DNA from 4 places in the Streptomyces sp. NRRL S-920 genome. Region 2 is predicted to be linked to each of the others. Evidence: riboswitches for the same ligand, from Rfam matches in the RefSeq annotation. Region 2 holds a riboswitch; each other region holds the start of a gene.
The links. Region 2 has a riboswitch for cobalamin ahead of IG54_RS0121740 (ABC transporter substrate-binding protein). Riboswitches for the same ligand answer to the same signal wherever they lie in the genome.

Region 1: it holds a riboswitch for cobalamin, as region 2 does, so the genes downstream of both, IG54_RS0111330 (ribonucleoside-diphosphate reductase subunit alpha) here and IG54_RS0121740 (ABC transporter substrate-binding protein) in region 2, are expected to answer to the same signal.
Region 3: it holds a riboswitch for cobalamin, as region 2 does, so the genes downstream of both, IG54_RS0129110 (cobalamin biosynthesis protein) here and IG54_RS0121740 (ABC transporter substrate-binding protein) in region 2, are expected to answer to the same signal.
Region 4: it holds a riboswitch for cobalamin, as region 2 does, so the genes downstream of both, IG54_RS38445 (CbtB domain-containing protein) here and IG54_RS0121740 (ABC transporter substrate-binding protein) in region 2, are expected to answer to the same signal.

Annotation. Positions count from the first base shown of each region.
Region 1 is NZ_JODF01000012.1:25,970-31,481, reverse strand. It holds gene IG54_RS0111340 (cytochrome P450) at 1-109, shown strand, start outside; gene IG54_RS0111335 (ribonucleotide-diphosphate reductase subunit beta) at 189-1,211, opposite strand; gene IG54_RS0111330 (ribonucleoside-diphosphate reductase subunit alpha) at 1,211-3,607, opposite strand; cobalamin riboswitch at 3,735-3,875, opposite strand; gene IG54_RS0111325 (GNAT family N-acetyltransferase) at 3,919-4,419, opposite strand; gene mctP (monocarboxylate uptake permease MctP) at 4,511-5,512, opposite strand, start outside.
Region 2 is NZ_JODF01000030.1:45,078-50,589, reverse strand. It holds gene IG54_RS0121750 (ABC transporter ATP-binding protein) at 1-795, opposite strand, end outside; gene IG54_RS0121745 (FecCD family ABC transporter permease) at 843-1,865, opposite strand; gene IG54_RS0121740 (ABC transporter substrate-binding protein) at 1,868-2,854, opposite strand; cobalamin riboswitch at 2,977-3,162, opposite strand; gene IG54_RS38160 (VOC family protein) at 3,191-3,685, opposite strand; gene IG54_RS0121730 (AraC family transcriptional regulator) at 3,682-4,560, opposite strand; gene IG54_RS0121725 (haloacid dehalogenase-like hydrolase) at 4,767-5,512, shown strand, end outside.
Region 3 is NZ_JODF01000054.1:5,515-11,026, reverse strand. It holds gene IG54_RS0129120 (putative cobaltochelatase) at 1-1,537, opposite strand, end outside; gene IG54_RS0129115 (cobyric acid synthase) at 1,599-3,107, opposite strand; gene IG54_RS0129110 (cobalamin biosynthesis protein) at 3,104-4,057, opposite strand; cobalamin riboswitch at 4,167-4,304, opposite strand; gene IG54_RS0129105 (hypothetical protein) at 4,461-4,685, opposite strand; gene IG54_RS0129100 (inorganic phosphate transporter) at 4,698-5,512, opposite strand, start outside.
Region 4 is NZ_JODF01000061.1:2,037-7,548, forward strand. It holds gene IG54_RS0130745 (hypothetical protein) at 1-274, shown strand, start outside; gene IG54_RS0130750 (class F sortase) at 291-956, shown strand; gene IG54_RS0130755 (CbtA family protein) at 937-1,719, opposite strand; gene IG54_RS38445 (CbtB domain-containing protein) at 1,743-1,964, opposite strand; cobalamin riboswitch at 1,997-2,120, opposite strand; gene IG54_RS0130765 (glycoside hydrolase family 6 protein) at 2,508-3,542, shown strand; gene IG54_RS0130770 (kelch motif-containing protein) at 3,600-5,512, opposite strand, start outside.

The DNA.
Region 1 (5,512 bases), on a different contig from region 2:
GGTGGCCCCCAGGTGGCGCCTGGCGCCGGTCGCGGAGACCGACGCCGGCACCCGCGTCGGCATCACCCTGCACCCCAAGCGGCTCGTCCTGCGGGCCGAACCGCGCTGAACGAGCGGATGTGGCCCCGGGTGTGCCCGCCCCGCCCCCCGTGACGGGGCGGGCACACCCGGGCCGTTCGGTGGTGGACTCAGAACTCGTCGTCGAAGGAGACCGATCCCTCGACCGCGACCTGGTAGGCCGAGGAGCGGCGCTCGAAGAAGTTGGTCAGCTCCTGCACGCCCTGAAGCTCCATGAAGGAGAACGGGTTCTCCGAGCCGTAGACCGGCGCGAAGCCAAGGCGCTGGAGGCGCTGGTCGGCGACGCACTCCAGGTACGCGCGCATCGAGTCGGTGTTCATGCCCGGCAGGCCGTCACCGCACAGGTCGCGGGCGAACTGTAGCTCGGCCTCGACGGCCTCCTTCAGCATGTCCGTGACCTGCGTCTGAAGCGCGTCGTCGAACAGCTCGGGCTCCTCCTTGCGGACCGTGTCCACCACGTCGAAGGCGAAGCTCATGTGCATCGTCTCGTCGCGGAACACCCAGTTGGTGCCGGTCGCGAGGCCGTGCAGCAGACCGCGGCTGCGGAACCAGTAGACGTACGCGAAGGCACCGTAGAAGAACAGGCCCTCGATGCACGCGGCGAAGCAGATGAGGTTGAGCAGGAAGCGGCGGCGGTCGGCCCGGGTCTCCAGCCTCTCCAGCTTCTCGACCGAGTCCATCCACTTGAAGCAGAACTGCGCCTTCTCGCGGATGGAGGGGATCTCCTCCACCGCGTCGAACGCGGCCGCCCGGTCCTCGGGGTCGGGCAGATAGGTGTCGAGCAGCGTCAAGTAGAACTGGACGTGCACGGCCTCCTCGAAGAGCTGACGGCTCAGGTACAGCCGGGCCTCGGGGGAGTTGATGTGCTTGTAGAGCGTCAGCACGAGGTTGTTGGAGACGATCGAGTCGCCGGTCGCGAAGAACGCGACGAGGCGGCCGATCAGGTGCTGCTCCTCGGGCGTCATCTTCGCGAGATCGGCCACGTCCGAGTGCAGGTCGACCTCCTCCACCGTCCAGGTGTTCTTGATCGCGTCCCGGTAGCGCTCGTAGAAATCCGGGTAGCGCATCGGGCGCAGGGTCAGCTCGAAGCCCGGGTCGAGGAGGTTCTTCTCGGAGTTGGTGGTGGTGCTCATTACTGGCAGGCCTCGCAGGACTCGGGGTTTTCCAGGGAGCAGGCGACGGCTTCCTCGGCCGTGACCTGCGCGGGGACGGGGGCGGCGGTGGCGGCGTTGGAGCCCGCCGCGCGGGCGATGCGGGTGGCGGGGCGCGAGCGCAGGTAGTACGTGGTCTTCAGGCCCCGCTGCCAGGCGTACGCGTACATCGAGGAGAGCTTGCCGATGGTCGGCGTCTCCAGGAACAGGTTGAGCGACTGCGCCTGGTCGAGGAACGGGGTGCGCGCGGCGGCCATGTCGATCAGACCGCGCTGCGGGATCTCCCACGCCGTGCGGTACAGCGCGCGGACGTCCTCGGGGATCCAGCCGAAGCCCTGCACCGAGCCGTTGGCCTCGCGCAGCGCCTCGCGGGTCTGCGCGTCCCAGACGCCGAGCCGCTTCAGCTCCTCCACGAGGTAGGCGTTGACCTGGAGGAACTCACCGCTGAGCGTCTCGCGCTTGAAGAGGTTGGAGACCTGCGGCTCGATGCACTCGTAGACACCCGCGATGGACGCGATGGTGGCGGTCGGCGCGATGGCCAGCAGCAGGGAGTTGCGCATGCCGGTCCGGGCGATGCGCTCCCGCAGCGCCGCCCACCGCTCCGGCCAGGCCGGCTCCACGTCGTAGTGGTCGGGGTGCAGCACACCGCGCGCGGTCCGGGTCTTGTCCCAGGCGGGCAGCGGGCCCTCGCGCTCGGCGAGGTCGGCGGACGCCTCGTACGCGGCGAGCATGATCCGCTCGGCGATGCGGGTGGACAGGGCGCGCGCCTCGGGGGAGTCGAAGGGCAGCCGCAGCTGGAAGAAGACGTCCTGGAGACCCATCGCGCCGAGGCCCACCGGGCGCCACTTGGCGTTGGACCGCCCGGCCTGCTCGGTCGGGTAGAAGTTGATGTCGACGACACGGTCGAGGAAGGTGACGGCCGTCCGGACGGTCTCGTCGAGCCGGTCCCAGGCGAGGTCGCCGTCCTCCACGAACGCGCCGAGGTTCACCGAGCCGAGGTTGCAGACCGCCGTCTCGCCGTCGTCCGTCACCTCGAGGATCTCGGTGCAGAGGTTGGAGGAGTGCACGGTGTGGCCGGGCTCCGCCGTCTGGTTGGCGGTGCGGTTGGCGGCGTCCTTGAACGTCATCCAGCCGTTGCCGGTCTGCGCGAGGGTACGCATCATGCGGCCGTACAGATCGCGGGCCGGGATCGTCTTCTTCGCCAGCCCGGCGGCCTCGGCCCCGCGGTAGGCGGCGTCGAACTCCTCGCCCCACAGGTCCACCAGCTCGGGCACGTCGGCCGGGGAGAACAGCGACCAGTCCTGGTCGGCGGCGACCCGGCGCATGAACTCGTCCGGGATCCAGTGCGCGAGGTTGAGATTGTGCGTGCGACGCGCCTCCTCACCGGTGTTGTCGCGCAGCTCCAGGAACTCCTCGATGTCGGAGTGCCAGGTCTCCAGGTAGACCGCGGCGGCGCCCTTGCGCCGGCCGCCCTGGTTCACGGCGGCGACCGAGGCGTCGAGGGTCTTGAGGAACGGCACGATGCCGTTCGAGTGCCCGTTCGTGCCGCGGATCAGCGAACCCCGGGAACGGATACGGGAGTACGAGAGTCCGATGCCGCCCGCGTGCTTGGAGAGCCGCGCGACCTGGTGGTAGCGGTCGTAGATCGAGTCCAGCTCGTCCAGCGGGGAGTCGAGGAGGTAGCAGGAGGACATCTGCGGGTGGCGGGTGCCGGAGTTGAAGAGCGTCGGCGAGGACGGCAGGTAGTCCAGGCGGCTCATCAGGCCGTACAGCGCGGCGACCTCGTCCACGGCGGCGGCGCCGTCGTCCTTGGCCAGGCCGCTCGCGACGCGCAGCATGAAGTGCTGCGGGGTCTCGATGACCTGCCGGGTGATCGGGTGGCGCAGCAGATAGCGGCTGTGCAGGGTGCGCAGGCCGAAGTACTCGAAGCGGAAGTCGGCGCCATCGGCGAGCGCGGCGTCCACCAGCGCGTCGAGCCGGGCCGCGTGCTCGGTCACGAAGGACGCCGTGCGGTCGGCGATCAGGCCCTCGCGGTGGCCGACCGCCACGGATTCGGTGAAGGAGCGCACGCCCTGCGTCGCCGCCTCCTCGCGGATGCCGATCGACAGGAGCCGGGCCGCCAGCTTGGAGTACGCCGGGTCGTCGGAGATGAGCCCCGCGGCCGCCTCGGTCGCCAGCTCCCGCAGCTCCGACGCGTCGGCCCTGGCCGAGCGGCCGCGCAGCGCGGCGGCGGCGACCCGGCCGGGGTCGGCGTCGGGAAGGTCGACGGTGAGTTCGGTCAGGGTGCGCAGCAGCGCGGCCCCTGGGCCGTCGGTTCCTTCGCCACCCTCGGCGGTCGGCTTGGTCGCTGACGCGGGTTCGGCAGGCGCGATGGTCACGTGGGGCACTCCCTCGCTCGGCTCTGGGCCAGGGGAGGGGAGGGCACACGGGCGCACCCGGACAGGGCGGCGTACCGCGTCCACCGGCCCACTCCACGAGGCCCGGACGGTCGGCACCCGGGCCGGACGGCACGGGCGCACTGTCGGCAGGTCCTCGGACTCCGCGTACGCCAAACGCGTACACATGCACCGTTGCGGGACAGTTCCGGACTTGCACCGGATTCCCCTGCGGCGACAGCGAGCACGAGCATACATCTTGTGCCGGGTTCCCGAGGCGGGCCCACATCTTGTGTCGGTTCGGAGCGGCGGGCCTAGAGTGTCAACGCGTACGTCAGGAGCGGCACCGTCTCGATCGGCCGCCAGTCGCGCTCCGGGGTGCGGACGAAGCCGAGGCGCTCGTACAGCCGGTGGGCGGCGTGCATCGACGTCTGCGTGGACAGGACGAGCGCGGTGCGGCCCGCTTCCTCGGCGCGCCGCACGCACTCCCGTACGAGTGTCTCTCCGGTGCCCCGGCCGCGGGCCGCGGGGGAGACGGCCAGCATGCGGATCTCCGCCTCGCCGTCGCGAGTGATGTCGGCCATCGGGCCGCCGGCCGGGACGTAGGTGACGCAGCCGAGTATCTCGTCGCCCGCCTCGGCCACCAGGACCTCGGCCGTCGCCGCGCGCCCCGCCACGTCGCGCAGCACCGCGAGATAGGGGTCGTCCTCCCCGAAGTCCAGGTGTCCGCCGTCGAGATAGGCCTGTGCGGTGAGGTCGCCGAGCGTCTCGTACTCCTCGGGGCGCGCCGATCTGATCGTGAGCGTGAAGTCCATGGGGCGCAGTGTGCAACACGGGGACGGCGAAGGGCCGCCGGTTTTTCCGGCGGCCCTCCGTGGTGGTCGCGATATCGGGGTGGGGCGGGACTCAGTGCCCGGCGCCCGCCGTCGCCTTCGGCAGTTCCTGGACGACGCCCGGGTCGCCCGCGTCGGCGGTGTAGTCCCCGGGGGAGGTCTCGTCGATGCCTTCCGGGGCCTTCAGCGCCTTCAGGACGAAGGTGAGGACCACGGTCACGATCACGTTCAGGACGAACGCGGTGAGGCCGATGTAACCGATCTCGCCGATGCCCGGGATCGTGTCGGACGAGCCGCCGAAGTGCTTCTGGGTCGGCGAGGCGACGCCGTACGCGGCCAGCGTGCCGTAGACCATGCCGACCGCCCAGCCCGCGAGCAGCGCCCAGCGGTGGAACCAGCGCGTGAACAGGCCGCCGACCAGCGCGGGCATGGTCTGGAGGATCCAGATGCCGCCCAGGAGCTGGAAGTTGATCGCGACGGTTTTGTCCATGGTGAGGACGAAGGCGAGCGCGCCGACCTTCACCATGAGCGAGACCAGCTTGGAGACCTTGGTCTCCTGCGCGGGCGTCGCGTCGGGCTTGATGAAGTCCTTGTAGATGTTGCGGGTGAAGAGGTTCGCGGCCGCGATCGACATGATGGCCGCCGGGACCAGCGCGCCGATGCCGATGGCCGCGAAGGCCACGCCCGTGAACCAGTCGGGGAACATGTTCTCGAACAGCTGCGGGATCGCCAGCTGGCCGTTGTCGACCTTGATCCCCGCCGCGATCGCCATGAAGCCGAGCAGCGCGAGCAGGCCGAGCATCAGCGAGTACAGCGGCAGGATCGTGGTGTTGCGGCGGATCACGTCGCGGCTCTTGGAGGAGAGCGTCGCCGTGATCGAGTGCGGGTACATGAACAGCGCGAGGGCCGAGCCGAGCGCGAGCGTCGCGTACGTCCACTGCCCGGCCTCGGCGGGCACGAGCGCGCCGCGCGGCTTGTCGGTCGCGGGGTTGGTCTGCGCGAAGGCGTCACCGGCCTTGGCGAAGATGTCGTCGAAGCCGCCCAGCTTGATCGGGATGTAGATGATCGCGACGAC
Region 2 (5,512 bases):
CCGCAGGAAGCGCACCGATGGGGTCGGCGGGCGGCCGTCGGGGGTCGGCTCGCCGGGGGTGACCCGCGCCCGTACTCCGTATACCTCCGCGATCAGGTCCTCCGTGATCACCTCCGTCGGTGTGCCCGCCGCGTACGCCGTGCCCTCCTTGAGGATCAGCACGTGGTCGCAGAACATCGCCGCCAGGTTGAGGTCGTGCAGGGCGATGACGCTGGTGACGGGGAGGTCGGCGACCAGGGAGAGCAGGTCCAGCTGGTGCTGGATGTCCAGGTGGTTGGTGGGCTCGTCCAGGAGGAGTTCGCGGGGTTCCTGGGCCAGGGCGCGGGCTATCTGGACGCGTTGGCGTTCGCCGCCGGACAGCGTGTGCCAGGACTGGGTGGCGCGCCCGGTGAGGCCGGTGCGCTCCAGGGCCTCGCGGACGGCGCGCTCGTCGTGGGACGTGGGGGCCGACCATGCGCGGCGGTGCGGGACGCGGCCCAGGCGTACGACGTCTCGTACGGTCAACTCCACTTGTGTGGACGCGTGTTGGTCGACCACCGCGATACGGCGTGCCACCGCGCGGCGCGGGGTGTCGGGGAGCGGGCGGCCGTCCAGGGTGACTACCCCGGAGGCGGGGGCGAGGACGCCCGCGAGCAGCCGCAGGAGCGTGGACTTGCCGGAGCCGTTGGGGCCGAGGAGGCCTACGGTGGCGCCGGGTGGCGGAGCGAGACTGACGCCGTCGACGACGAGCCGCCCACCGGCCGCACGGGCGACGCGCTCGGCACGCAGACCGTGCGGGCCGTGCGGGCCGTGCAGGCCGTCCTCGGCAGGCGGTCCGCCCTGGACACGCGGCCCTCGCTCGGTCACGTCGTCCCCCTCCGCGTCCGGTACAGCACCAGCACGAACGCCGGTACGCCGATGAGTGAGGTCACCACTCCCACCGGGACCTCCTGCGGGTCGAGGGCCGTGCGGGCCAGGGTGTCCACCCAGATCAGGAAGACCGCCCCGGCCAGCGCCGTGACGGGGAGGAGGCGGGTGTGGCCGGAGCCGACGAGGGCGCGGGCCGCGTGGGGCAGGACCAGGCCCACGAAGCCGATGGCGCCCGCCGAGCTGACCAGGGCCGCCGTCAGCAGTGCCGTCACGCAGAGCAGGACGAGCCGGGTGCGGGCGACCCGTACGCCCAGTGTCGCCGCCGCTTCCTGGCCGAAGGCGAACGCGTCGAGCGTACGGGCGTGGCCGAGGCACACGGCCAGCGTCACCGCGAGGACCGCGGCGCACAGCCATACGTCCGTCCAGCCCGCGCCGCTGAGCGAGCCGAGCAGCCAGAACAGGACGCCCCTGGCGGTCTCCGCGTCGCCCGCCGTGAGGATCACGAAGGAGGTCAGGGCGGAGAAGAGCTGCATCGCGGCCACGCCCGACAGCACGACCCGGTCCGTCGTGTCGCCGAGCGTGTGGCTCAGGAGCAGGACGAGGGCGAAGGAGAGGAGCGCGCCGACGAACGCTCCCGCCGAGACCGAGAGCGCTCCCCCGCCCACGCCGAGGACGAGGACCGCGACGGCCCCGGTGGACGCCCCGGACGACACCCCGAGCACGAAGGGGTCGGCGAGGGGGTTGCGGAGCAGCGACTGCATGACCGCGCCGCAGACCGCGAGGCCCGCGCCGCACACCGCGGCGAGCAGGGTGCGGGGCATCCGCAGGTTCCAGACGATGCCGTCCCTGATGGGGGTGAGCCGTGCCTCGCCCCAGCCGAGGTGCGCGGCGAGCGCCGAGAACACGTCGGGGACCGAGATGTCGGCGGGGCCGATGGTGACGGCGACCGCCACGGAGAGCAGGAGCGCGGCGCACGCCGCCAGCCACAGGAGGGCCTGTCGGGCGGGGGCGGCCACGCTCACTTGGCGAGCCCGAACTTCCGCAGCCCGGCGGCCACTTGCTCGATGCCGTCGACCGTGCGGATCGTGGGGTTCATGGCCTGGCCGCTGAGGAGTACGTAGCGCTTCTTCCGTACGGCGGTCAGGTTCTTGGTCGCGGGGTTGGACTCCAGGAACTTGATCTTCGCCGCGGCGCTCTCGGCGGACTGCGACTTGCGGGTGAGGTCGCCGATGACGAGGACGTCGGGGTCGCGGTCGGCGACGGTCTCCCAGTTGATCTGGGGCCACTCCTCGCGGGTGTCGTCGAAGACGTTCTTCGCGCCGAGTTCGCGGGTGATGATGCCGGGGGCGCCGCAGCAGCCCGCCATGTAAGGGGCGTCGGAGTTGGCGAACCAGTACAGGAGCGTCGTGTCGGAGGCCTTGATGTCCTTGGTGGCCTTCGTGACGCGGCCCTTCAGGTCGGCGACGAGCCTCTCGCCGCGCTTCTCGACGTCGAACACCTTCGCCAGGTCCCGCACCTCGCCGTAGACGGTGTCCATGGTGAGGGTCTTGACGCGCTTGCCGTCGCCGCCGCCGTCGTTGTCCTTGCCCGCGCAGTCGGTGGGCGAGACGTAGACGGGCACGCCGAGTTCGGTGAACTTCGTACGGTCGGCGACGCCGCCCTTGCCGACGGTGTAGAGGAAGGAGGCGCTGACGAAGTCCGGTTCCTTGGCGAGGACCTTCTCCAGGGAGGGGTAGCGGTCGGCGAGCCGCTCCACCTTGGCGTTGTCCTTCTCCAGGTTCTTCAGGACCGGGTCCGTCCAGGTACCCGTACCGACCATGCGGTCGGCGAGGCCGAGGGAGAGCAGGATCTCCGTGGAGCCCTGGTCGAGCGAGACCGCGCGCCGGGGCGGGGCCCCGACCTTCGCCTCCTTGCCGCAGGAGGCGACCGTGACCGGGTAGCCGTCGGCGCTCTTGCCCGACGGCTTCGACGCGGAACCGTCGCCGCACGCGGTGAGCGCGAGCATGGCGACCGTCAGCGTTCCGGCACAGCGCAGGGCGGTTGTACGGGCTTTCGAGGACACGTGATCCCTTGAGTCTCACGGCTCATACGCGGAGCCTGGTCTGCGGCACAACCTCCGCCGCCCGGTGTGCGGGCGGAGGCGCCAGCAGGTCTTCGGACTCGGGATCGGCCGGACGGGGCGCCTTCCCAGGTGTCGGCGGACACCCAGTGGCCGTGGCCCCGCCCGTCCCCCTCACCGCTGCGCGTCAGTTCCGGATTTCCACCGGATTCCCTGACCCAGGTATGGGTTTGACTGGCTTGCGCAAGTTATCACGCGCCTTCACCAGGCCGGCCCGTGCCTTCACGAGCGGGCGGGGCCGGGCCTGGGGTCGCCCCGGTAGGTGCCGAAGAACCAGCGGTTTCCCTCGGGGTCCGCGATGCCGAACTCGCGGCTGCCGTACGGCTTGTCCTCGATCTCGCTGACGATCCTCACGCCGGCCCCGGTGAGGCGGGCGTACAGGGAGTCCACCTGGTCGGTGACGACATAGGCGCCGGAGGTGCCCGGCTTCCCGCACGTCTCGCCGGGCGCGTCGGGGTCGTAGGAGCCGAGCATGATGCCGCCGCCCTCGGGCCAGTCCAGCTGGGCGTGGGCGACACGGCCGCCGTCCTCGTATACGGCCGTGCGCAGGAAGCCGACGGTGTCGACGAGGAAGTCGATCAGTGCGGGGGCGTCCTGGGCCTGGAGGGTCGGCCAGATGGCGGGAGCGGGGGTGTGGAGCTGCTGCTCTGCTTGGAGGCGCTGCTTCGCTGTGGTGTCGGATGTGGTGCTGGGTGTGGTGTCGGGTGTGGTGTTCATGTCTCCCACTCTTCGCCTCCTCCGCGCACCCCGGCTTGGATATTCCGGCACTCCTCGGCCAGCCACCTGGTGGGGCTCGTCTCCGTGTACTGCTGGAAGTCCCGTACGAGGTGGGAGTGGTCGTAGTAGCCGGTGTCGGCGGCGACCCGGGCGAGGTCGGGCGGGCCGCCCGCCGCGACGGCCCGGACCACCGCCGCCCTGGCGTGCTGGAAGCGCATGAGGCGTGCGGCCTGCTTGGGGCTCAGTCCGGTCTCGGCGCGGAAGAGCGCGGTCAGGCGGCGCTCGCTGAGCGCCACGTGCCGGGACAGGCCGCCGAGGGTGCCCGCGCCGCGGTGCCGGGCCAGCCACGCCCAGGCCTCGGCGACCTCGGGGCGTACGGAGCCGGCGCGGCCGGTGGCGGCGTGGTCGGTGGCGGCGCGTCGACGCAGGTAGCCGGAGAGGAGGGCGAAGCGGTCCTCCCAGCGGTCCAGCTCGCACAGTCTTTCGCGCACCTCGGCGGCGCGGGCGCCGAACACGTCCGTGCCGCCCGTGACGAGCTGCCCGGTCAGCGCGGCCGCGGGCAGACCGAGGAGGGTACGGGCGGCCAGCGGGTGCACGGCGAGCTGGATGCCCGCCTGGTGCTCGGCCTGGGCGATGTACGCGGGGCTCTGGTGCAGGCCGCCCACGACGATGTCGGTGCGGACCGCGTCCGTGCCGGTCGCCTGGGCGGGGGTGCCGCCGCTGGCGATGGGGCCGTCGAGCGAGAAGATCACCGTCAGATAGGGGGAGGGCAGGCCCCGGTGCAGGGCAGGCGGCCGACCCGCGGTGCGGTAGCCGACCGCGGAGACGATGCCCTCCACGCGGGGGGCGGCTCGGACGAACTCGGAGGAGCCCACGTCTTCCAGTATGCGTGTACGTATGCGACTGCGCGGGGGTGGAGTCGGCGCCCGGCGTCCCCCTCCGCTACCCCCTCTCCCCCCGCCGCATGCGCCCCGCCCCCGGTGACTTCGATCATGGGAAACGGCCGTCCCGCCGCTTAGCATGGCGCGCCGCTCCGGACGGGGCCGCGCATCGCTCTCAGAATCGGCAGGACAAGGCCCACATGGCAGACACAGCAGACACAGCAGGTACGGCAGACACGGCAGTACGACGGAGGAACAAGCTGGCCGCCACCGGCGTCGCGGGGGCGCTCGTCGCGGCCGTGCTCACGGGCGGCGCGCTGTGGCCGACGAGCGAGGCCACGGCGGCGGACACCTCCGCCGCCACCGCCCGCGAGCTGTCGCACTGGCCGAAGCCGGTCGCGAAGAAGCTCGGCGAGGTCATCGCGGCGAACGACCACAAGGGCGCGTACGCCGTGTTCGACGCGGACAACACGACGTACCGCAACGATCTGGAGGAGTCGCTGCTGCCGTTCCTGGAGATGAAGGGCGTCCTGACCCGCGCGACCATGGACCCGTCCCTCAAGACCATCCCCTTCAAGGACACGGCCACCCACAAGGAGAGCCTCTACAGCTACTACAACCGGCTCTGCGAGGTGGACGACCAGGTCTGCTACCCCTGGGCCGCGCAGATCTTCTCCGGTTTCACGCTGAAGGAGCTGAAGGGGTACGTCGATGACCTCCTGGCGTACAAGAAGCCGATCCCCGCGGAGTACTACGAGGGCGGGAAGCTCACGAAGACGCAGGTGAATCCGCCCGAGTTCTCGAACGGCATGCGCCAGCTCCACAAGACGCTGCGTGCGCACGGCATCGAGGTGTACGTCGTCAGCGCGGCCAGCGAGGATCTGGTCCGCATGGTCCTCGCCGATCCGAAGTACGGCTACGGCGTGAAGCCGCAGAACGTCATCGG
Region 3 (5,512 bases), on a different contig from region 2:
GCCGCGCCGCCATCGACCCGGAGGCGTCCACGACGAACAGCACGAGGTTGCCCTCACGGCCCTCCCGCGTCGCCTGCCGCAGATCGTCACGGCGGACGACGAGACCGGCGCCGGAGCGGCCACGGGCCTTCTGGTGCGGGGCCGCGGCCTGCACGGTCGCCGCCAGGTGCAGCTTGGTCAGCGCGCCCTGCGGCCGACGCGAGCCCGTCGTACGCCCGTGCTCGGTACGGGCGCGGGAGCGCCGCCCGGCCGCGCCCTCGCCGATGCCGGGCACGCTGAGCATCTTCGTGCGGAAGGGCTCGGCGGCGCGTACGGGCTGCTGCTCACCGGAGCCTCCGGGGCCGGCGGTCGGGGCCGGTTCCTGGGGGGCCTGCGGTGCCTCGTCGGAGCCGGGACCCTGCTGCTGGGAAGGGAGTTCCGGGGCGTCGGGGCCGCCGCCCTCCGGGGGCTGCCCGCCGCCACCGCCACCGTCGTCACCGGGACCGCCCCCGTCGGGATCGTCCTCGGGCGGCTCGGGCGCCTCGTCCTCGCGTGCCTCCTCCAGCGTCTCGTCGAGCTTGTCCTCGTCGAGCCCCGGCGCGTCGAAGGGATTGCGGCGCCTGCGGTGCGGCAGTGCGAGCAGCGCGGCCTGCCGCACGTCCTCGCTCTCCACGTCCGTACGCCCGGCCCAGGCGGCCAGCGCCGTCGCCGTGCGGGCCATCACGATGTCCGCGCGCATCCCGTCGACCTCGAAGGCCGCGCAGGTCGCCGCGATCTGCCGCAACGCGCCGTCGCCCAAGGTCACTTGGGGGAGGAGCGCACGCGCCGCCACGACCCGCTCCCGCAGCGCGGTCTCGTCCTCGGCCCAGCGCCCGGCGAACCCCTCGGGGTCGTCGTCGTACGCGAGCCGCCGCCGGACGACCTCGACGCGCTGGTCCGTCTCGCGGGACGCCGCCACCTCGACGGTGAGGCCGAACCGGTCGAGCAACTGCGGCCGCAGCTCGCCCTCTTCGGGGTTCATGGTGCCGACGAGCAGGAAGCGGGCGGCGTGCCGCACGGAGACGCCCTCGCGCTCCACGTACGAGGCGCCCATGGCGGCGGCGTCCAGGAGGAGGTCGACCAGGTGGTCGTGGAGAAGATTGACCTCGTCGACGTAGAGGATGCCCCGGTGCGCGTCGGCGAGCAGTCCGGGCTCGAAGGCCTTCACGCCCTCCGCGAGTGCCCGCTCGATGTCGAGGGCGCCGACGAGGCGGTCCTCGGACGCGCCGACCGGCAGCTCCACCATGCGCGCGGGGCGCGCCGTGCCACCGCCCGCCTCGTGCGGGCCGTCGGGGCAGTTCGGGTCGGGCGCCGCGGGGTCGCACGAGAAGCGGCACCCGGCGACGACCGGCACCTCGGGCAGCAGCGCCGAGAGGGCGCGTACGGCGGTGGACTTGGCGGTGCCCTTCTCACCCCGTACGAGTACGCCGCCGACGGCGGGCGAGACGGCGTTCAGCAAGAGCGCGAGCCGCAGGTCGTCCTGCCCGACGAGAGCGGTGAACGGGTACGGGGTACTCACAGAGCCTCCTTGAAGCGGTGGTGCGGTGCGGCGCTCACGAGAACGCCGGCGAGTACGGCGCTCACGACGGCGCTCCGGGCGCGATGAACGGCAGCCCGGCCGGCGGGCCGTTCTCGATCAGGCCAAGGAGCGCGTCCGTGTCCGCGTGTTCTTCGATCAGGTCACCGAGCAGGTCGAGCTGCTCCTCGCGCAGCGCGCCGAAGCAGGTGTCCGGGGCGGGGACGAAGCGGCGCCCGGCCGCGCGCGCCACCTCGGTGAGGAACCGGCGCCGGAACGCGTCGCTCTCCAGCGACCCGTGCCAGTGCGTGCCCCACACCTCGCCGACCCGGCAGCCGTCGAGGAAAGGCTCCCCACCCGTGACGTCGGCGACGCCATGATGGATCTCGTACCCCTCGACCGGCTCGCCGAGGGCCTCGCCCACCGGTCTCGCCAGCGTCTTCTCGCGGGCGAACCGCACCCGCACCGGCAGCAGCCCGAGGCCGTCCACCGAGCCCGCCCGCGACTCGACCTCGTCCTCGATGTGCTCGCCGAGGGCCTGGAAGCCGCCGCAGATCCCGAGCACCGGCCGCCCCTCGGCGGCGCGGCGCGCGAGGGCGTCCGCGAGACCGCGCTCGTGCAGCCACTCAAGGGCCCGCACGGTGCCGCGTGTTCCCGGTACGACCACGAGGTCGGCGTCGACCAGCTCCTCGGCCCGGTCCACGAACCGCACGACGACACCCGGCTCCGCGGCCAGCGCGTCCACGTCCGTGAAGTTGGACATCAGCGGCACCGCGCACACCGCGACCCGCAGCACGTCCTCGCCGACCGGGGGCGCCACCGCGGACTCCCGTACGGCGCCGCGCAGGGAGACCCGCAGGCCGTCCTCCTCGTCGATGCCGAGCCCGTGCCGGAACGGCAGCACACCGAACGTGCGCCGCCCGGTGAGGCCGTGCAGCATGTCGAGGCCGGGTTCGAGGAGGGAGACATCGCCCCGGAACTTGTTGACGAGATACCCCGCCACCAGCTCCTGGTCGGCCGCGCTCAGCAGCGCCGTCGTCCCGAAGAAGGAGGCGAACACCCCGCCGCGGTCGATGTCACCGACCACCAGGACGGGGAAGCGGGCGGCTCGCGCGATGCCCATGTTCACGATGTCCGTGCGCCGCAGATTGATCTCGGCGGGACTGCCCGCCCCTTCACAGATCACGGCGTCATAGCTGCCCCGCAACTCCTCGAGGCATCCCACGACGGTGTCGAGCAGCGCGGCCTGCCGCCCCCCGTGGTAGCCGCGCGCGCTCATCTCGCCCACCGGCTTGCCCATCAGCACGACCTGGCTGGAGCGGTCGCTGCCCGGCTTGAGCAGTACGGGGTTCATCAGCGCGCTCGGCTCGACGCGGGCGGCCTGCGCCTGCATGGCCTGCGCCCGCCCGATCTCCGCTCCCTCGCGGGTGACGAAGGAGTTGAGCGACATGTTCTGTGCCTTGAACGGCGCGACGGACACGCCCTTGCGGGTCAGCCACCGGCAGATCCCGGCGGTGACGACGCTCTTGCCCGCGTCGGAGGTGGTCCCCGCGACGAGCAGCCCACCACTCATATGTCTCTCCTCGACTTCGTCGACCGCAGTGCCCGGCGGGCCGCCACCGCGACTCCCAGCGCCAGCCAGCCGACCCGCCGCGACAGCTTCACGGCCCGCTCGATGTCCTCGACGCCGACGTCCCGGCCGTCCGCGTTCAGCACGGGCCGGTGCTCGACGCGCCCCGCGTACGACAGGGTCCCGCCCAGCCGTACGCCCAGCGCCCCGGCGAAGGCCGCCTCGACGGGCCCGGCGTTGGGGCTCGGATGCTTCGCGGCATCGGCCCGCCACGCCCGCACGGCCCCGGCGGGCGCGTCCCCCGCGAGAGCGGCCAGGGCGGCCGTGAGCCGGGCCCCCGGCCACCCGAGGACGTCGTCGAGCCGGGCGGAGGCCCAGCCGTAGCGGCGGTACTTGGGCGACTTGTGGCCGACCATGGCGTCGAGGGTGTTCACGGCGCGGAACGCGACGAGCCCCGGCACCCCGCCGACGGCACCCCACACCAGCGCGCCGACCACCGCGTCGGAGGTGTTCTCGGCGACGGACTCGACGACGGCACGCGCGATCCCGTCGGAGTCCAGCGCCTGCGGATCCCGCCCGCACAGATGGGGCAGCCGCTCCCGCGCCACCTCCACGTCACCGGCGGCCAGCGCCCCGCCGATGGCCCGCGCCTCCCGGCCCAGCGAGGTACCGCCGACCACGGCCCAGGTCGCGGCCGCGGTCAGCGCGACGGACGCGGCGGGGGAACGGCGTACAAGACGAGCGGCGAGGGTGGCGGCACCCGCCGCGCCCCCGGCACAGACCACGGCGTGCAGCGCGCCCCACCCGCGGTGGTCCCGCCACAGCGCCCGCTCGACGGCGGCCGCCGTACGACCGAACGCGGCGACCGGATGGCCCCGGCGGGGATCGCCGAGCAGCAGGTCGCCGAGGAGGCCGGCGGCGGCGCCGTACGCGAAGTCGCGATCGGCACTCATGGGCTCAGCCCGTCGTCGTACGGAGAAGGGAGCTGGCGCTCGGGAACTGGTCCGGCAACGGGCGGCCGCGCATGGCGATATGTCCTCACTCAGGGTGTCCGCGCCCTGGTTCGACGTGATCGGCGGCGAGAGTTCCTGGCTTCCGGGGAGCGTCGTGGCTTCCCGGTGACAGTGGCGGGACCGCGCCGGATTCGCACCGGCTTCCTCTTCTGCCGCCGTAGTTGGCCCCGGCAGTCCACCACGCCCCGCGAACGCCCGTCAACTCGCTGTTGACCTGCGGCGGGAGAGTGTGCGGAGCCCCACAGCGGTGCTTCACAGCGGTGCTTCACAGCGAGGTCCCGCATACGACGGTGGGGGTGCGGGACGCGTACACGTCCCGCACCCCCACCGGGGACCGCTGCCGTCAGGCGACGATCAGATAGATCCCGTACGCCACGGCCGCCGCGCACAGCGCGAAGCAGGCGTACGCGCCGGTGCGCGCCATGGCCGCGGAGCCGCCGCCCGACGCGGACGCCGTCTCCTGCTTGGAGAGACCGATGATGCCGAGGGTGAACAGGCCCACGAGAGCCACCGTCACGGCGAGGCTGACTCCGAAGACGGAGCCGAGAGCTGCCCAGTCGATGTTCATGCTGATGTGTCCTTACACCGTCGCGGGCCGGGCGGGGTCCGCCATGGCGCCGGTCGTGGTCGAGGTCGGGGCCGCGATGGTGGCCTTGACCGGTTCGTCGGAGGGGGCCCCGACGGCGGCCAGCGGGCCGGCCGGGGGCGGCTGGACGGCGGCGATCGCGGTGGTCACGACGCCCAGGGGCTCGGCGCCCGCGGTGTCGTGGCCGTGGCGGATCTCGTCGTCGGTGACGTTGGTGTGGTCCACGGAGTTGCGCCGCGAGAGCGCCCAGATGACGGCCGAGCCGGCGATCAGGAGTGCCGCGGTGACCGCGATGCCCCAGGGGCCCTGCTTGGTGAGGAACTCGGCGCCCGCGCCGACCAGACCGGCGGCCGGCAGGGTCAGACCCCACGCGACGAACATCCGGGTCGCGGTCGACCAGCGGACCACGCCGCCCTTGCGGCCGAGGCCCGCGCCCATCACGGCACCGGAGCAGGACTGCGTGGTGGAGAGCGAGAAGCCCAGGTGCGAGGAGGCCAGGATGACCGTCGCGGCGCTGGTCTGGGCGGCGAAGCCCTGCTGCGGCTGGAGGTCGGTGAGGCCCTTGCCCATGGTGCGGATGATGCGCCAGCCGCCGAGGTAGGTGCCGAGGGCGATGGCCACACCGGCCGAGACGATGACCCACATCGGGGGGTTCGCGCCGGGGTTCAGGACACCGCCGGTGACCAGCGCGAGCGTGATGATGCCCATGGTCTTCTGCGCGTCGTTCGTGCCGTGCGCCAGCGAGACGAGGCCCGCGGAGGCGATCTGGCCCGCGCGGTAGCCCTTGGCGGTCGCCCTGGTGTCGGTGT
Region 4 (5,512 bases), on a different contig from region 2:
TGGCGGGGTCTCCGGGTCGTACGACGTCACCGTGGTCTGCGACGGCCACCCCCACCAGCGCGCCGGCACGGTCCGCGTGGTCCAGCGCAACCCGGAGCCGGTCGCACCGGTACGGGCAGGAGGCGGCGGCACCGCGCAGTTCACCTCGGTCGCGTCCGCGGGTGCCGACGAGGCGGGCCCCGGCACCCGGCACGCCGTGACCGGCCTGGTCCTCGCCGGGGTCGCGGCGGTCGCCGTCGCGGTCCGCAGCGTCCGCCGGCGCCGCTCCGAGTGACGGGCGCGGCGAGACGGTGTCCGACGGCGCACGCCCGACCGGGTCAGGGCGTCTGCTGACCGGCATCGCCTGGGTGGCCCTCCTGACGGGTCTCGGGCTGTGGGGCACCGAGACCGCGGAGCTGCGCGGCGGCATATCCGCGCCCGCGACCGGCGACGCGGCGGCGGTCGGCCGCCACCCCGGCGTCGAACTGCCGCCCGCGCACGAGCCGTTGCCCGCCGCGCGACCGCACCGCGTCGACGTGCCGTCCCTGGAGGTCAGGGCCCCCGTGGCGGCCCGCGGCCTGGACGCCGGGGGCGCGATCGACCCACCGCCGTACGCGCAGCCGGACACCGTCGGCTGGTACGGCGGCGGCACCCGCCCCGGAGCCCCGGGCGCGGCCCTCTTCGTCGGCCACGTCGACACGGAGACGAAACCCGCGGTCTTCTACGACCTCAGCGCGATGCGCCCCGGCGAGCGGATCGACGTGAGCCGCGACGACGGCACGGTCGCGCAGTTCACGGTCGACGACGTCCAGGTCGTCACCCGCGACCGCTTCGACGCGAAGAAGGCGTACGGCCCCCACGAGGAGGGCCGCGCCGAACTGCGCCTCATCACCTGCGGCGGCACCTTCGACAGGGCCGCCCGCGCCTACACGGCCAACGTGATCGTCTCGGCGTACCTCACGGGAGTGCGGCGGTAGAGGCCGGCGCCGTGGTGCGGGCCTCGGCCCTCGGGCCGAGCGCGGCGCGCAGGCCCAGCGCGCCGAAGACCGCCGCGAACACCGCCCACAGCAGCGCGTGCGAACCGAGCGACAGCATGCGGAAGTTCCACAGCAGCGTCGCGTCCACCGGGACCGGGTCCGGGTTGTCGGGGAGCAGGAACAGTGCCGCGAGGACGACGACCGCGGTGAGGGCCACCGCGAGGTGCCGCACCGGTTCGGGGCGCGCGGCCAGACGCACGTACACCTGGCGTACGAGGAACATGCCGAGGACGCCGATGACGACGGCGGCGAGCCACAGCGCCTGGCGGTCGCCGACGGTGCCCGCGTCGCCGACGCCCGGCGGGTTCGCCGGATAGCGCAGGCCGGGCAGGAGGGAGACGGCGAGGAAGGCCGCGGCGGAGAAGGCCAGCGCGCGCGGCCACGGCGTCGCCCGCGGATCGCGGCGGTGCACCGCCGCGTACGCGACGGCGAACAGGACGCCGAGGGCGAGCCCCGCGACGACCGCGGCCACCACCAGGCCGCTGTGCTGCGTGGAGCGGCTGAACAGCTCCTCGTGGTGCTGGGCGGCCAGCGGCGCGCCGTGCGCGTGCTCCTCGGCGGCCGAGCGCTTCTCCTCGGCGCGGATCGCGCGGTCCATCAGGGGCTCGGCGAGCAGCAGGGAGAAGAGGCCGGCCGCGAGGCCCGCCGCTCCTCCCGCCACCAGACCGCGTCCGAGCAGGGGGAGTACGGGGGATGAGTGCATGGTGCTGATGTCCGTCCGCCCGGTCAGTGGCACGGGGCGCCGAAGAGGTGCCGGCCGTCGTGTGCGAACTCGTGGAGGTAGTCGCCGGTGGCCGAGATCAGCGTGCCGTTGTCGAGGAACACGGCGTACAGCGCGACGAGCGCGAGGATCGCGGCGGCGGACGCGATCAGCCAGTCGCGGGTCTGGGTCACGGCGGCCTGGCTCGCCGTGGTGTCGGTGTGCGGAGCTGCGGAGTGCAGGGACATACCGGTGGGCCTCCTTCTGGGGTTTCCACGCCCCATGGCAGGAGGACGACGGTTCAGTTCCTGACTTCCGCGCACGCCGGTCGCGTACGGGTCACAGTGGCGGGACCGCCCCGGATTCGCACCGGGTTCCTGTCAACCGTCGCCTCGATGTATGGACTTGTCGTCCCGGAGAGTCCCAGCACGTCAGGGGGGCTGTCAACACCCCTCGGCGGCCCCACGGTACGGGCCCGGCCCGCTGCGTCCCACTCGGTGGCCCGGCTCGGCGCATCCGGCCCGGTCGGCGGCCCGCTCCCCCCGAAGCCGCCGATCGGGCCGGTTCCTCGACCGCGTGCGCACGAGCTGCGGGAGGAACCCGGCGCCGACGCGGGAGGTTCACAGGCCATCCCGCGCGTAGGGGGAATGGCTGCGAAGGCCGGGGGCTTGGGCCGTACAACAGACTCTAGGACGAATGAGCGTCCCCAGGAAGACGTGGTCCGGCCTCGCCGAAACGTCCTGGGCGTATGTCAGGATTGATATCCGGACAGTGCACCCAAGGGGGAGTGGATGTACCGCAAAGGCACCGGCCGCGGGCATGGTTTCGCGGTCAGGGGGGCGAGGACGGGAGTGGCGCTCGCGGGGGCCGCGCTGCTCCTTTCCGGGTGCTCCTCCTCCGGTGGTGACACGGAGGACGGCGCATCGGGTCAGCCGGTGAAGCAGCAGCCCAAGGACCGGAACCCGTACTGGGTCAACCCGGAGGGGAACGCGGCCAAACAGGTCGCCGCCTATGAGAAGGACGGCAGGAAGGACGACGCCGAGCTGATCCGGAAGATCGCGGAGCAGCCGGTCCCCGAGTGGATCGTCCCGGAGAACGCGGAGGACCAGGCGCGCGGTTTCACCCAGGCCGCGCAGAAGGCCGACCGTGACGCCCTGTTGGTCCTCTACAACATCCCGCACCGCGACTGCGGCCAGTACTCGGGCGGCGGCGCGGCCGACGGCAACGCGTACCGGGCGTTCGTCGACCAGGTCGCCAAGGGCATCGGCGACCGCCGCACCACGGTGATCCTGGAGCCGGACGCGGTGCTCCACATGGTGGACAACTGCACGCCCGAACAGTTCCACGAGGAGCGGTACGACCTGCTCAAGGGCGCCATCGAGAAGCTCAAGTCCCTGAAGAACACCAAGGTGTACCTGGACGCGGGCAACGCGGGCTGGCAGAACCCCGACTCGCTCTGGGAGCCCCTGAAGCGCTCCGGCGTCGAGCAGGCCGACGGCTTCTCGGTGAACGTCTCGAACTTCCAGACCACCGAGGCCAGTACGGAGTTCGGCAAGAAGCTCTCGGCGAAGATCGGCAACAAGCCGTTCGTCATCGACACCGGGCGCAACGGCAACGGCGCGTACACCAAGGGCAAGGACCCCTGGTGCAACCCGCCGGGCCGGGCGCTCGGCGAGACGCCCACGACCAGGACGGACGATCCGCTGGTCGACGCGTATCTCTGGGTCAAGCGCCCGGGCGAGTCCGACGGCACGTGCCGGGGCGGCCCGAAGGCCGGCGAGTGGTGGCCCGAGTACGCGTTGGGCCTCGCCAAGAACGCGGGCTAGCCGGACGAGCCGGGGACGCCCCTTACGGGGCTGTCCCTACGGCTTACGGGGCTGTCCTTACGGCACGTGGACCCAGCGGGCCTCGCTGGGGGTGCCCTGGTCGTCCGTGACGAAGAGCATGTACCACCCCGACTCGACCAGGCTCCGGTTCTTCGGGACCGTCACGGTGACGGAACCCTTCTCCTTCTTCAGGTCGAGCGCGATCGACGTCTGGTCGATGTCCGTGACGTGCGTGGACGCGCTCGGCCGGATGAGGCGGGCCGCCTTGATGGCCGAGGAGTGCTTGGTCGGGAAGGTCCCCGACTCGCCCCGCTCGATGGTCTTCGGGCCCTTGCCGAGCGCCGGCCGCGAGCCGTGGAAGAGGTACGGCGGCGTGTAGATCTCGATGCGCTGCTCGAACACGCCCGGCTTGGTGTTGGCCTTGTCGGCGTAGAGCGAGTCGGAGCCGAAGAACATCACGCGGCCGTCGGGCAGCAGGATGGACCCGGAGTGGTAGTTGCGGCCCACCTCGGGGTCGGCCACCCGCCGCATGTCGCCCGTCTTGGCGTCGTAGATCCGCGCCTGGTGGATGTTGGAGTCGCTGCGCCCGCGGTAGTCCTCGGAGCCGCCGGAGATCAGCACGGTGTCGTCCGGCAGCGTCGAGATCTGCGGATAGCGGGTGCCCTTCTCCAGCGGGGGGCCGTCGACGAACCTCGGCTCGTCCGCCTTCAGGTCGACGATGCGGGTCTTCTCGCTGGACTGCTTGGACTCGCCGACCCCGCCGCCGCCGACCACCATGTACTTCTGGTCCTGGGCGGGCGGCAGCTCGACCGTGCCGGACGTCTCCAGGAGCTTCTGGTCGCTCAGGCCCGGGATGCCCTGCCACTTGTTGGTTTTGAGATCCCAGATGCCTGGCTTGCGGCCCACGTCGTCGGGGCCGTAGCCCGCGTTCGAACCGGAGTAGAAGAGCTTGCCGTCGGCCATCTGGAAGATCGCCGGATACGTCGGGAACTGGCGGATCCCCTTCGTGTACGTCCACTTCTTCGTCTTCGGGTCGTACACCTCGTTCTTGCCCGGCACCAGCTGGCCGATCTCGTCCAGGCCCGAGGTGGAGAGGATCCTGCCGTCGGTGAGCGTGGTCAGCGTGGGGTACCAGCGCGCCTCGTTCATCGGGTCGACCTTGATGTACCGCTCGGCGACCGGGTCGAACTCGAAGCTGTCCTTGATCCCCTGGAAGTCCTTCTTGTCCAGGGCGAGCTTCTGCGCCATGCCGTAGACGTTGCGGGTGTCGGAGCCCTTCAGGCCCTGGACGCGGTAGTTGTCCTGGGTGCCCGTCTCGTACTTGGCGCCGCTCTTGGCCGCCTCCACGTAGACACGGCCGAGGCCCGCTTCAGTGCGCAGGAACCGGCCGGTCCGCTTGTCGAAGACCTTCTTCGCCTTCTCCACCAGGACGCTGTCCTGGGAGACGAACGTCTTGCCGTTCTTCTTGCCCGTGAACTTCGTGCCCGCCGGGATCGTCTTCGGCTCGTCCGGGTCCTCGTTGTGGACGATCATCAGGCCGCCGGCCTTGGTGATGTCGCCCTTCAGCTTCTCGTAGCGCTGGGTGCCGCCCGCGATGAGCAGATTGCCGTTGCCCAGCTGGGTGTGGCCCGTGCAGAACAGGTCGGTGGGCGTCGGGATCTTCTTGATGGTCCCCTTCACCGGGTCCCACAGGCGGGTGTCGAACTTCTTCTTGTCGAAGTTCTTCTGGTTGTTGCCCGACCCGGCGACCAGCAGCACCTTGCCCGTGTGCAGGAGCGCCGCGTGGATCGTGTTCTGGCGGTACTCCTCGGGGAAGTCGATGACTTGCCAGTGGCCGTTGTCCGCCTTGTACTCCGGCCTGTTGATCTTGTAGTCGTGGTACTTCTCGGAGCCCACGCGCCACAGCCACGGTCCGTTCATCCCCGCCAGCGCGAGGACGACCGCCGCGCCTATCGCGATGCGGCGGGCGC